DNA from 2 places in the Spirosoma lituiforme genome. Region 2 is predicted to be linked to the other one. Evidence: riboswitches for the same ligand, from Rfam matches in the RefSeq annotation. Region 2 holds a riboswitch; the other holds the start of a gene.
The links. A riboswitch is a leader RNA that binds a small molecule or an ion and turns the genes downstream of it on or off. The one in region 2 is predicted to bind S-adenosylmethionine.

Region 1: it holds a riboswitch for S-adenosylmethionine, as region 2 does, so the genes downstream of both, ACYU87_RS07980 (O-acetylhomoserine aminocarboxypropyltransferase/cysteine synthase family protein) here and metH (methionine synthase) in region 2, are expected to answer to the same signal.

The regions. Positions count from the first base shown of each region.
Region 1 covers NZ_BAAHBO010000001.1:1,879,199-1,885,603, reverse strand. Annotated here, with positions in the region: gene ACYU87_RS07995 (glycosyltransferase family 2 protein) at 1-418, shown strand, start outside; gene ACYU87_RS07990 (polysaccharide deacetylase family protein) at 373-1,185, shown strand; gene ACYU87_RS07985 (DciA family protein) at 1,276-1,602, opposite strand; SAM riboswitch class I at 1,792-1,895, shown strand; gene ACYU87_RS07980 (O-acetylhomoserine aminocarboxypropyltransferase/cysteine synthase family protein) at 2,107-3,420, shown strand; gene metX (homoserine O-acetyltransferase MetX) at 3,523-4,602, shown strand; gene ACYU87_RS07970 (GDSL-type esterase/lipase family protein) at 4,609-5,202, shown strand; gene ACYU87_RS07965 (esterase family protein) at 5,277-6,005, shown strand; gene ACYU87_RS07960 (lipase family protein) at 6,030-6,405, opposite strand, start outside.
Region 2 covers NZ_BAAHBO010000008.1:108,525-114,929, reverse strand. Annotated here, with positions in the region: gene ACYU87_RS22840 (fasciclin domain-containing protein) at 242-796, shown strand; gene metH (methionine synthase) at 884-4,669, opposite strand; SAM riboswitch class I at 4,776-4,883, opposite strand; gene ACYU87_RS22830 (SxtJ family membrane protein) at 4,957-5,319, opposite strand; gene ACYU87_RS22825 (DUF5989 family protein) at 5,324-5,473, opposite strand; gene ACYU87_RS22820 (SGNH/GDSL hydrolase family protein) at 5,492-6,405, opposite strand, start outside.

The DNA of each region.
Region 1 (6,405 bases), on a different contig from region 2:
CCGTATTCTCTACGAGCCAGCCGCCCGGTATGCTGGTCGATCCAAATACTCGTTTCGGAAAATGCTGCAACTGGCCGCCATGGGGATTACGTCCTTCTCAACGAGGCCACTGTATATGTCTGTTCTGCTCGGGTTTATCATGTTTTTTGTGGCTGCCTTATTCGGAGCGGAAGCGCTGTATGAGCATTATTTTACGGACGCAACCGTATCCGGCTGGACAACGCTGGTCTTATTGATGGTGCTGATTGGGGGCGTTCAATTCATCATGATTGGGATCATCGGTGTATATTTGGGCAAAACGTTCGTAGAAGTCAAAGGCCGACCGGCTTACATCATTGGCGATACGAGCGAGATAGAGGAGAGCGTAACGACATGGCAAGCCCCAACTCAGGAAGTATTTTATTCACCGTTGACGTAGAAGAATTTGATACCGCCGTTGAATTCGGCCACGATATTTCTTTGTGTGAACAAGTGGCCGTTTCAACGCGCGGATTAGCATTGCTGGCCGAGCGATTTGATGCAGTTGGTGCCCGAACAACGCTGTTTACAACGGCTAATTACGCCCTTCACGAGCCCGCGCTGATCCGATCGCTGGCCCAGAAACACGAAATCGCGTCGCACGGCTATTTTCACACAACCTTCGAGCCCGCCGATCTTTTAAAGTCCCGACTGGCACTGGAAGCCCTGTTGAAACAACCGGTAAAAGGGTTCCGTCGGGCGAGAATGGGCTTTGTTGACCCAGACGATGTGCACCAGGCTGGTTATGCCTATAATTCATCGCTGCACCCCACCTGGCTACCGGGTCGTTACAACCACTGGGGCGAACCCCGCCATCCGTTTCGGGAATCAGGTGTCTGGCAAATTCCGGCTTCTGTAACGCCTACGTTGCGCCTGCCCCTGTTCTGGTTGAGCCTGAAAAATTTTCCGTTTGCCTATTATAAACAGCTTTGCCGCCAAACCCTGCGATCAGATGGCTTCCTGAATCTGTATGTTCACCCGTGGGAATTTACGGATTTGTCGGCCTATGAAAAAATTCCTGGGTACGTCCGGCGGCATTCGCGGGACGAATTGCTCGACCGGGTCGAGAACCTGTTGCGCTACCTGAAACCCCTTGGTCAATTTGGCACAATGGGGGAGTTTGCCGAAACGTTGAGCCTGAATACATCCCTGGGGAAAATAAGGTAGCCGCGTTCTCAACAGGCGTCGTCAATTAAACAACTAAGGGCCGACAGTTTCAGAACTGTCGGCCCTTAGAGTATGTGGAGTGATCGCTATTTAGATGAAAATGACATCGTCGATCACCTCGGTTCCCATGTCTTTATTAACCAGTTGAATGAGTTTCTGCTTGGCATTAACCAGCTCATTACGAAGCGGTGCCGACGCAATTTCAATGTAAAGCTTGCGATCCCGAACGTAGAGCCGGTTGGTACGGGAGGCAATGGACGGTCCCATCATGCGACCCCAGAAGGCTTCGAGGTACGTTTCGTTGAATCGGGTTTGAAGCTGGTAGGCTTTCAGCAACTGGCCGATCGCATCTTTCAAGGACGTAACTCCGGCCACGCGGGTGGCATTTTCTCGATTGTAGCGATACGTCTGATTCATTGGTGATGACTTCTTACTGCAAAAGTAAACAATGAATTGACTTAATGAAGCAGCGGTAAGCTTACTGTATTAAATAAAGTTAATCAGGCAGAAAAATGACATGGTACTTGGATTCACGCCGTTTGGCTAGTATACTTGCGCCATCAAGTCAATTGCAACGCGTCACTTCTCTGACTTACGACGCGCGTTGATTTATAAAGAAGCGAGGAGAGATCAGGCTCTGTGAACCGCTGGCAACCTACCGCATGGCAAGGTGCTAACTCCTGCCTAAAGTTATTTAGGGACTATAAATCGGTAAAACACATGCTTTATCTTCAGCAATGTATGTCCTTCGGGGCTTACTAGGTACGCTTCACTCACCGTCACGAAAACCGGGAGGGTTTGTCGTGTTCAACACTAGCCCGATGGGTAACGGTTCGTCGTTCTACGTTGCTGCAACGCAGCGTTTAGTCGGCCAGCCTACCACGAGCCTCAATGGGTAAACCACAAACTAGTCCTAAAATCATGGCTGAACTTCATTTTGATACACTCCAGTTACACGCCGGTCAGGAAGTCGATCCGACAACCAATGCCCGGGCTGTGCCTATTTATCAGACCACTTCGTTTGTTTTTAACGACTCAGCCCACGGCGCTGACTTATTCGCGCTGAAGGCTTTCGGTAATATATATAGTCGCATCATGAACCCCACGTCCGACGTATTCGAGAAGCGCATTGCTGCGCTCGAAGGGGGCGTGGCGGCTCTGGCGGTTGCATCGGGCCAGGCGGCTCAGTTCATTGCTCTGAGCAACATTCTCAGCGCGGGGGACAACTTTGTGACGACTTCGTTTCTGTACGGGGGAACCTACAACCAGTTCAAGGTCTCGTTCAAACGACTTGGTATCGAAGCCCGTTTTGCTGATGGCGATAAGCCCGAGTCGTTTGCCAACCTGATCGATGGAAAAACCAAAGCCATTTACCTCGAAACGATTGGCAATCCGGGATTCAATATTCCGGATTTCGACGCGTTTGCTGCGCTGGCAAAAGAGCACGACCTACCACTGATTGTAGACAACACATTCGGTGCAGGGGGCTATCTTTTTCGCCCTATCGAACATGGAGCCGCCGTGGTTGTCGAATCGGCGACGAAGTGGATCGGTGGTCATGGCACCAGCATCGGGGGCGTTATCGTTGACAGCGGTAATTACAACTGGGGTAATGGTAAGTTTCCGCAGTTCAGCGAGCCATCCGAAGGGTATCACGGACTGGTGTTCAGCGATGTGTTCGGCATCGGCGGCCCATTCGGCAATATCCAGTTTATCATTCGGGCGCGTGTTGAGGGGCTGCGTGACTGGGGCCCGGCCATCAGTCCGTTTAACTCGTTCTTATTGCTGCAGGGTGTCGAAACCCTGTCGTTACGGGTTGACCGTACCGTGCAGAACGCGCTGGCGCTGGCGCAGTGGCTCGAACAGCACGAGCAGGTCGAAGCCGTGAATTACCCAGGTCTGGAAAGCAGCTCGTACCACGATTTGGCTAAAAAATACCTGAAGCGCGGTTTTGGTGGTGTTTTCTCGTTCAAAGTAAAAGGAAGCCGCGAAGCCGCCGATCAGTTTGTGAACAACCTGAAATTGGTGAGCCACCTGGCCAACGTTGGCGACTCAAAAACGTTGATCATCCACCCGGCTGCTACCACGCACCAACAGCTAAGCGAACTGGAGCAGGCGAGTGCAGGCGTTGAAGCGGGTGTGCTTCGGGTGTCGGCGGGTATTGAGCATATTGACGACATTAAAGCTGATTTCGAGCAGGCCTTCGCCAAAATTGCCGAACCGGTTCTTGGTTAAACCGTTTGTGATTTGTGGTTTGTTGTTGCTTGTGTCTGGCTATCCGATACCAGCATAGACAACGACAAACCGCCAATCATAACCGACAAATGATAGACTTGATTGAATCTTAACTACTTCGATTATAAGTATTCGTTTCCGCTCGAATCGGGAGAAAGCCTGCCGGGATTTCGGCTGGCTTATACCACACGCGGTACCATCAACAGCGACCAATCGAATGTTGTCTGGGTTTGTCATGCCTTAACCGGTAATGCCGACGCTGGCGACTGGTGGGGTGGTATGGTAGGTCCGGGTAAATACTATGACCCTGAACGGCATTTTATTATCTGCGCCAACATTCTTGGTTCCTGCTACGGATCAACGGGGCCGTTATCCGTAAACCCGGCAACGGGCAGAGCTTATCACCACGATTTCCCCCTCGTTACGGTTCGGGACATGGTGGTGGCGCTGGACTTGCTTCGGCAGGAGTTAGGGATCGAAAAAATTCACGCCTGTATTGGCGGATCGGTAGGGGGTGAGCAGGCGCTGGAATGGGCCATTCTGCAACCGAACCTAATCGAGAATATGGTGTTGATTGCAACCAGTGCCATTGCCTCTCCCTGGTGTATTGCGTTTAACGAAGCCCAGCGGATGGCCATTGAAGCCGATCCAACCTGGGTTGACCAACGAGACGACGCAGGGCTGGCGGGCATGAAAGCCGCGCGGGCCATGGCAATGATTTCGTACCGTAACTACGATACCTATGGGTTTACCCAGGCGCTGGACAACAATGAACAGCTAGATGGGTATAAAGCCGCCGGTTATCAGCGGTATCAGGGCGAAAAGCTGGCCGACCGGTTTAACGCGTTTACGTATTGGGTACTGTCGAAGGTTATGGATTCGCACAACGTGGGTCGAAACCGGGGCAGTATTTTGAATGCACTGGGGCAGGTGAAGGCCCGGACACTGGTTGTCGGTATCCGGTCCGATCTGCTTTTTCCCCCATCCGAACAGCAATTTCTGGCCCGGCATATTCCCAATGCGGCCTACGAAGAGATTGATTCGTTGTATGGGCACGATGGTTTTTTAATTGAATTCAGACCATTATCGGGTATTATCCGGAAGTGGATGGCGAGTGCAGCTTCGGCTGCCGTGGTTCCGACAGCCAACTCGCTGCTAAACAGCAATCCGTCGGTTAAATAGTTTATTATGGTTTGGTACGAAGCCGACGTTCGAGAGGTAGAAAATAGAGTAGCCGCTGTAGCAGAGGCAAAAAATAGAGTTGTTTTTTACGGGAGTTCCTCCATTCGATTGTGGAAAACGCTGGGACAGGATTTTCCCGAAAGTAAAACCATCAACCTTGGTTTTGGTGGGTCAACATTAGCCGCCTGTGCCTGGTTTTTTGAGCGATTGATCCTTCCGGTAGCCCCCCAGTCACTGGTTTTTTACGCGGGCGATAACGACCTCGGCGATGGACGACATCCCCAGGAAGTTTATTTGTTCTTTTGCGCGTTTGCCGAAAAAATGAGCCGGTTGCTGCCTGGCGTCCCCTGGTATTTTCTATCGATCAAAGTGAGCCCCGCCCGCTGGGGCCTATCCAAACAGATTCAGGAGACCAACGCATTAATTCGTAACGAGTTAGCTAATGTTCCGGATTGCCGGTACGTCGATATGACAACGCCTTTGCTGGCGCCTGATGGCAAACCACGCCGGGAGTTTTTTGAGAACGACGGGCTGCACCTGAATCCGGTTGGATACCGGGCATGGCAACAGGCGTTGCAGCAGCAGGCGACGATTTTTTAACGATTTGTTTATCCACACAATCGTCGGGGTTTTCCACAATTAGTGCAATTTCACAGGTACCTAATGCCTTCGTCATGCACCGTGAGTATCATAAATGGTTTAGTCCGAATCTAAACCGAGACATGGAATTGCTTATTTTGGGACATGCCGGTGCGCGCGTACTGGTATTTCCAACTCGGCGCGGACGATTTTATGAGTACGAATCGCTGGGTCTGGTCGATACGCTGGCGGAGAAAATAGAGAATGGGTGGCTGCAACTTTACTGTGTGGATAGTATAGATCGGGAGAGCATTTATAACAGTTCGGCTCATCCCTATGAGCGTATTCGCAGACATGGGCAGTATGAACAGTACATCATCAACGAAGTACTGCCCTTCTCACGACTCAAAAATTCGCAGCCGTTTATGATCTCACACGGCTGTAGTCTGGGTGCTTACCACGCCCTGAACATTGCTTTCCGGCATCCACAGTGGTTTGGCAAGGTGGTCGCTTTCAGTGGGCGCTATAACCTATCGGAGCCGGTGGCCGAGTTCCGGGGCCTGTTCGATGACTACTACGATGAGGAAATTTACTTTCACAGCCCCAACCATTTCCTGCCCAATCTGGACGATGCGGTCTTACTCGACTCGCTGCGTCGTCTGGAAATCGTGATGACCATAGGGGCCGAAGACCCATTTATGGATAGCAATGTTATGCTGAGTTCAGCCCTTCAGACTAAACAAATTACCCACGAAATGCATATTTGGGAAGGGCGGGCGCACCAGGCCAGCGACTGGCAGAAAATGGTGCAACTTTATTTATAAAAAGCGGTTCGTTAACGCTGGTTATCAGGGTAACTTTTCGGCCAGGTACAGATAAGGTGGGTGAAAGTGGTGGGTAAACAGCTTATCATCACTGTCCGGGTACTTCGTAAAGTAAGTACTATCCGCTTTCAGGACAATTGTGGTTCCAGTTCTTACATAGTCGCTGCTTTGGTAGTATTCGGGGGCAACGTAGCCGTTGAGGTTTTTCTGTACTGTTCTGGAAGCCAGTCGGCCCATGTATTTCTGGTAATTTTTCTGGGCTTTCAGGGCCGGTTTACTCAGGCTATTGTAGATGTATTTGAGAACAATACGCTGGGGTAATTTCTGTTTCTTGATCAGAGCCGGTGCCCCTTTGAATGGATTGGTCGTGTTAACGTCGTTGATGGTCTGAATAGAGAAT
Region 2 (6,405 bases):
GCTAAGTAAAGAACGTCTTTGTTCCAGCGTATAAACGCCGTGACTACTGAGTATAAATACGGTTATAATGACTATACTTCTATAAGTTAGAGAACAAATTATAACTCTATTTATCAGTCGATTACAAATATTTTAAACTTTTTTAAATCCAACTACTACAGAGCTACCGTAAGTCTGCACGTTGATCAACAAATACAGTAAGCATTCAGTACGTATTTCAACTTTTTAAAGACACAACAACGTGAAGACGCTCAACTTAATTTTTTCTATAGTCGCTTTGTCGGCAATCAGTCAGGTTTCTTTCGCTCAGGAAAAGACCGTAACGGTTGGTGGTGCGCCCATGTACCCGTCGAAAAATATTATCGAGAATGCCGTGAACTCGAAAGACCATACAACCCTGGTAGCGGCTGTTAAAGCGGCAGATCTGGTTGAGACCTTATCGGGTCCCGGTCCATTTACCGTATTCGCTCCAACCAACAAAGCGTTCGACAAACTGCCTAAAGGCACTGTTGAAACACTGGTAAAACCAGAGAATAAAGCAACGCTGACAGGTATTCTTACCTATCATGTCGTACCGGGCAAAATGAGCGCAGCCGATCTGGCAAAAGCAATCACGGATGGCGGTGGACAAGCTGCGCTGAAAACCGCATCGGGTGGTACCTTGACCGCAAAGATGAAAGGCAAAAAAATTGAATTGGTCGATGCTAAAGGGGGTACGGCTACGGTTACCATTGCCGATGTAAACCAATCCAACGGGGTCATTCACGTTATCGACACCGTATTAATGCCTCAATAAGGAATTGCGCTTTATCCAACTGACTAAAAAATGCCCGACCGTAAGGTCGGGCATTTTGTTTTTATCAGCATCGTCAATGTCGTAACCCTACGCATCATAACTCAGCACGGGGCTGAGCCATTTCTCGATCTCCTCTACGGGCTTGGCTTTCCGCTGGGCATAATCCATCACCTGATCTTTGTTAATTTTTCCAACGGCGAAATACTTCGATTCAGGGTTCGAGAAGTAAAAGCCACTTACCGATGAAGCTGGATACATGGCGTAGCTTTCCGTCAACTCAATGTCGATCTTGTTGGCATCCAGCAACTCAAATAACGTTTGCTTCTCAGTATGATCGGGACAGGCCGGGTAGCCCGGCGCGGGCCGAATTCCCTGGTACGCTTCCTTAATCAATTGCTCATTGGCCAGATTTTCGTCGGTGGCATACGGCCAGAACTCTTTCCGGACACGCTCGTGCATCCGTTCGGCGAGGGCCTCGGCTAACCGGTCGGCGATGGCTTTTACCATGATGCTGTTATAATCATCATGGTCGCGCTCGTATTTGTCAAGCAGGGCTTCGATGCCAATACCCGCCGTTACCGCAAAGCCGCCGATGTAATCTTCCCGGCCGCTCTCCAGCGGAGCGATAAAATCCGACAGGCAAAAGTTCGGCAGACCCGGTGCTTTCTGGTTCTGCTGACGCAGGAAATGGAGCACGGTCTTTGTGTCGTAAATCAGCTCACCAGCCGGGGTAACCGCCGTTTGCGATTGTGCCTTGCTGATCTTGTATTCAATGTGCTGGTGAGAACCGTGCCGCTCGCAGGGAACTTCCCGTACGGATTCTTCGAAATCGTGTAACAGCACATCATCATCAGCCGAGTTGGCAGGATAGAACCCAACGACCGCTTTAGCCTTCAGCAATTTTTTGTCAATGATCTCCTGTAGAAGCTGGTTTGCATCGTTGAATAAGTGTTTGGCTTCTTCCCCGACAATGGCATCATCGAAAATGGCCGGGTATTTTCCATGCAATTGCCACGTCTGGAAAAATGGGGTCCAGTCAATGTATTTAGCCAATTCACCGATGTCGTAATCCTCGAAATACCGATTGCCCAGAAACGTTGGTTTGGTGGGTTCAAACGTAGTCCAGTCTATTTTCGTGCGGTTCTCCCGCGCTTTTGAAATCGTCAGACTGGCTTTCTCTTTCTGCCGTTTCGCATGATCTTCACGAAGTTTGACATACTCGGCTTTAATATCCGTGAATATTTTCTCCTTGGTACCATCCGTTTCACTAACGAGCTTTCCGGCAACGGGTACGCTGCGGCTGGCGTCCAATACGTGAACAACCGGACCGGAATAATGGGGATCAATTTTAACCGCGGTGTGAATGCGCGACGTGGTAGCGCCACCGATCAGCAGGGGCATCGTAAAACCCTGCCGCTCCATTTCCTTGGCAACACCAACCATTTCGTCCAGCGAAGGCGTAATCAGACCGCTCAATCCGATAATATCGACGTTGTGTTCGCGGGCGGCATCCAGAATTTTCTGGGTAGGCACCATAACACCGAGGTCAATGATTTCGTAATTGTTACAGCCCAACACCACGCCAACGATGTTTTTACCGATGTCATGCACATCGCCTTTGACGGTAGCCAGCAGAATTTTTCCGGCCGAGGACGAGCCTTCCCCCGACTTCTCCGCTTCGATAAATGGGGTTAAATACGCTACGGCTTTTTTCATGACCCGCGCAGACTTAACAACCTGCGGCAGGAACATTTTACCTTCCCCAAATAAGTCGCCAACAACGCTCATGCCGTCCATCAGCGGCCCTTCGATGACGTGCAGCGGCCGTTCGACCTGTAGGCGAACTTCTTCCACATCCTCGTCAATGTAATCGGTAATGCCCTTGATCAGCGCATATTTGAGCCGTTCGCGAACGGGCTCCAGCCGCCAGCTTTCATCCTGAACAATTGCTTTGCCTTTGGCTTTTACCGTTTCGGCAAACTCCACCAGACGCTCAGTGGCGTCATCCCGGCGGTTGAGCAGGACATCCTCACAACGCTCCAGCAGCTCTTTTGGAATGCTGTCGTAGACTTCCAGCTGGCCCGCATTCACGATCCCCATGTCCATACCCGCCCGGATGGCGTGGTACAGAAAGGCCGAGTGCATGGCTTCCCGAACGACATCGTTACCCCGGAAGCTGAATGAGATATTGGATACGCCACCGCTTACTTTGGCCAGCGGCAGGTTTTGCTTGATCCAGCGGGTAGCGTTAATAAAATCGACCGCGTAGTTATTGTGCTCCTCGATACCCGTGGCAACGGTCAGAATATTCGGATCGAAAATAATGTCCTGCGGGGCAAAATGAACCTTGTCGACCAATATCCGATAGGCACGTTCGCAAATCTCGGTTCGCCGTTCGTAGGAGTCGGCCTGTCCGTCCTCGTCAAAGGCCATTACAACGGCAGCAGCCCCATATCGCTTGACCAGTTGAGCCCGTTCAATGAACGCATCTTCACCTTCTTTAAGCGAAATAGAGTTGACAATGGCCTTGCCCTGAACGCATTTCAGACCCGCTTCAATCACTTCCCACTTGGACGAATCGACCATGATGGGCACGCGGGCAATATCGGGTTCGGCGGCAATCAGATTCAGGAACGTTGTCATGGCTTCCACTGAATCCAGCATCCCTTCATCCATGTTGATGTCGATCACCTGGGCACCCCCTTCTACCTGACCACGGGCAATGCTCAGCGCTTCATCGAAATTACCTTCTTTGATGAGCCGGGCAAATTTCTTGGAACCCGTTACATTCGTTCGTTCACCGACGTTCAGGAAGTTCGTTTGCTCCGTGATTTTAAGCGGCTCCAGCCCACTCAGTTTCTGGTAGGGCTCCGGCTCCGGTAACTGCCGGGGTGGGTACTTGGCGGCTACACCGGCAATGGCCCGAATATGATCGGGCGTTGAGCCGCAGCAACCACCAACAATGTTGACAAAGCTACTCTTGATGAAGTCTTCCATCTGCGACGCCATCATGTCCGGCGTTTCGTCGTACTCCCCAAATTCGTTGGGCAAGCCCGCATTCGGGTAAGCCGACGTAAAAAAGGGCGCTTCCTTCGAGAGCGTTTGTATGTAGGGTCGCATCAGAGCTGCTCCCAGCGCACAGTTGAGCCCGACGCTCAGCAACGGCAGGTGTGAAACGGAATATAGAAACGCTTCCGTTGTCTGCCCCGACAGTGTCCGACCGCTGGCATCCGTAATGGTGCCCGAAATCATGATCGGCAGGGCCGCTTTCTGAGGGTTCAGATTGAAATACTTATCAATGGCGAACATAGCCGCCTTCGCATTGAGCGTATCGAAAATGGTTTCGACGAGCAGCAGATCCGATCCGCCATCCACCAACCCACTTACCTGCTCATAATAGGCATCAACCAGATTATCGAACGTTACTGCCCGGTAAGCCGGGTTATTTACGTCGGGCGACAGCGAAGCCGTACGGTTGGTTGGTCCCATAGCACCAGCCACAAACCGGGGTTTGTCGGGCTGCTGGCGACTGATCTCAACCGCTACCTCTTTAGCAAGCCGGGCCGACTCATAGTTTAGTTCATAAGCCAGCTCCTCCATGTGGTAATCGGCCATAGCAATGGACGTAGCACTGAAGGTGTTGGTTTCGATGATGTCAGAACCGGCTTCGAGGTACTGCTTGTGAATAGCCTGAATGATGTCGGGCCGGGTCAGCGACAGCAAATCGTTGTTTCCCTTCAGATCATGTGGCCAATCCAGAAATCGCTCGCCCCGATAGTCACCATCCGTCAGGTTATACCGTTGAATCATCGTTCCCATGGCCCCATCGAGGACCAGGATACGTTCGTGAAGAAGTTCGTGTATCGTTTTCAAAGGCAGTAATAGAAGGCGTGATCCGTAGTGTACCAACAACGGGTCCACTAAAAAAAGTCCAATAAATAAAACCGCTTGGGTACAGAAAGACAGATAGCTCAGGGCTAACTTATCTATCCCACTTACTAGCGGGAGGAAATTGGCACCATTTCCTGGGGATGGTTGGTTGCCAAGACATCATCGGGTCCGATCCCTCCGTCTTTCTGGATAAGCGTTTACAAAACTAAACAAAAAATCGGGCGCCCCGACAATCGAGACGCCCGAAATCAATGTGCGTTTGTGCGTGCTTACCAGGCGTCTTCCATGTCCTCTTTCGTGTACAAATGATTTCGCTCGGTGTAGAACGACGCGTTATCGGTACGCTTGATCGCCAGCGGATTTTTAGCCGACAGGCGATACAATAGAGCGATGGGAAAAAGGAATACGAAGAACAGGATGGATAAAATGACTTTACCATTGATGTTTCCCAACACCTCAGCTAGTTTGAACCACGCTTTTACGATGAGATCACCAACGGCCGGAATGGCCAGGCTCAGCACGCCTACAGCCGCTGCGCCGTACAGAAACCAGGGCGATTTGGTGATGAAATACAGGACAACCAACCCCGTTACAATAACGAGCTGGGCTTTTACTTTTTCGGTAATATCCATGTCGTTAAAACAGTGTGTAGATAAACGGAGCGACCGCTGAACCACCGCCAATGACGATCAGAACCCCAATCAGTAGTAACAAAATGATCATCGGAGCCAGCCACCATTTCTTGCGCTGCTTCATGAACTTGAAAATATCCTGTAAGAATTCCATAGTTTAATTTGAGTTAACTTACTTATTAATAGATACCAACTGACCAGTTCCCGGATTCGTTTGTACCAGTTTGAACAGGGCATCGCCCACCCGTTGGTTTACAAGGGCACTGGCATGGCCGTCGTTACGTCCCACAACCCGGTCTTTAGGAGCAAGATCGGTCATCAGTTTCCCCACGTCCAGCATCGCTACGTTATTGGTCTGGAAAAGAGTAACAACCGGCTTTACATACTCGGCTGTCTTCTCGATGTTGTGCGAAAACGGGAACATCACCACGTAGAGACGGCAATTGTGTTCTTTGGCATACGTGATGAACTTGGTGAGGTCGCTGAGGTGGTCGTTGATGATCGCCGGTGTTCCGTAAGCCGTGTGGGCATAGACATCGAACGGCGAGAAGTTGCCGTGCGGAAACTGCCAGTACAGGTAGTTGAGCAGATACGACCGCTGAAACAACGACTGAATGGCGCGGGGCAGATCGGAATAAGGCCGGAACCCCTGCGGGATCAGGCCATGCTCTAGCGCCACTTTTTCAATATCATTCGGGAAGTACTGCAGAATCAGAATATCGGGTGTTTTCCCGAACTTCAGGAGTCGGGCGTATTCATCGCGCGTATCGGAGCCGGATATGCCGAGGTTATAGGTTACGTATTTATCCGTGCCTAATTTCTCTCCCAGAATATTGCCGTACCGCTCTTCGGCAGCTTTTAATCCGTGCCCCGCGCTGAACGAGTCACCAACCACAAACACCTTCTTTTTACCCAGCGTATCGGTTTTGGGCGCGTCGCGGTAGTCGCCCGTCATGGGTGGCCAGTAACGCTCAAACCAGATGTGCGATGCCAGCGTAAGACCACCTTCCTGGCTCTGCGAGATAAACATAAATCCCATCTCGACAAAAACCACCAGCACGATCAGGGGCACAAACAGGGTCGCTA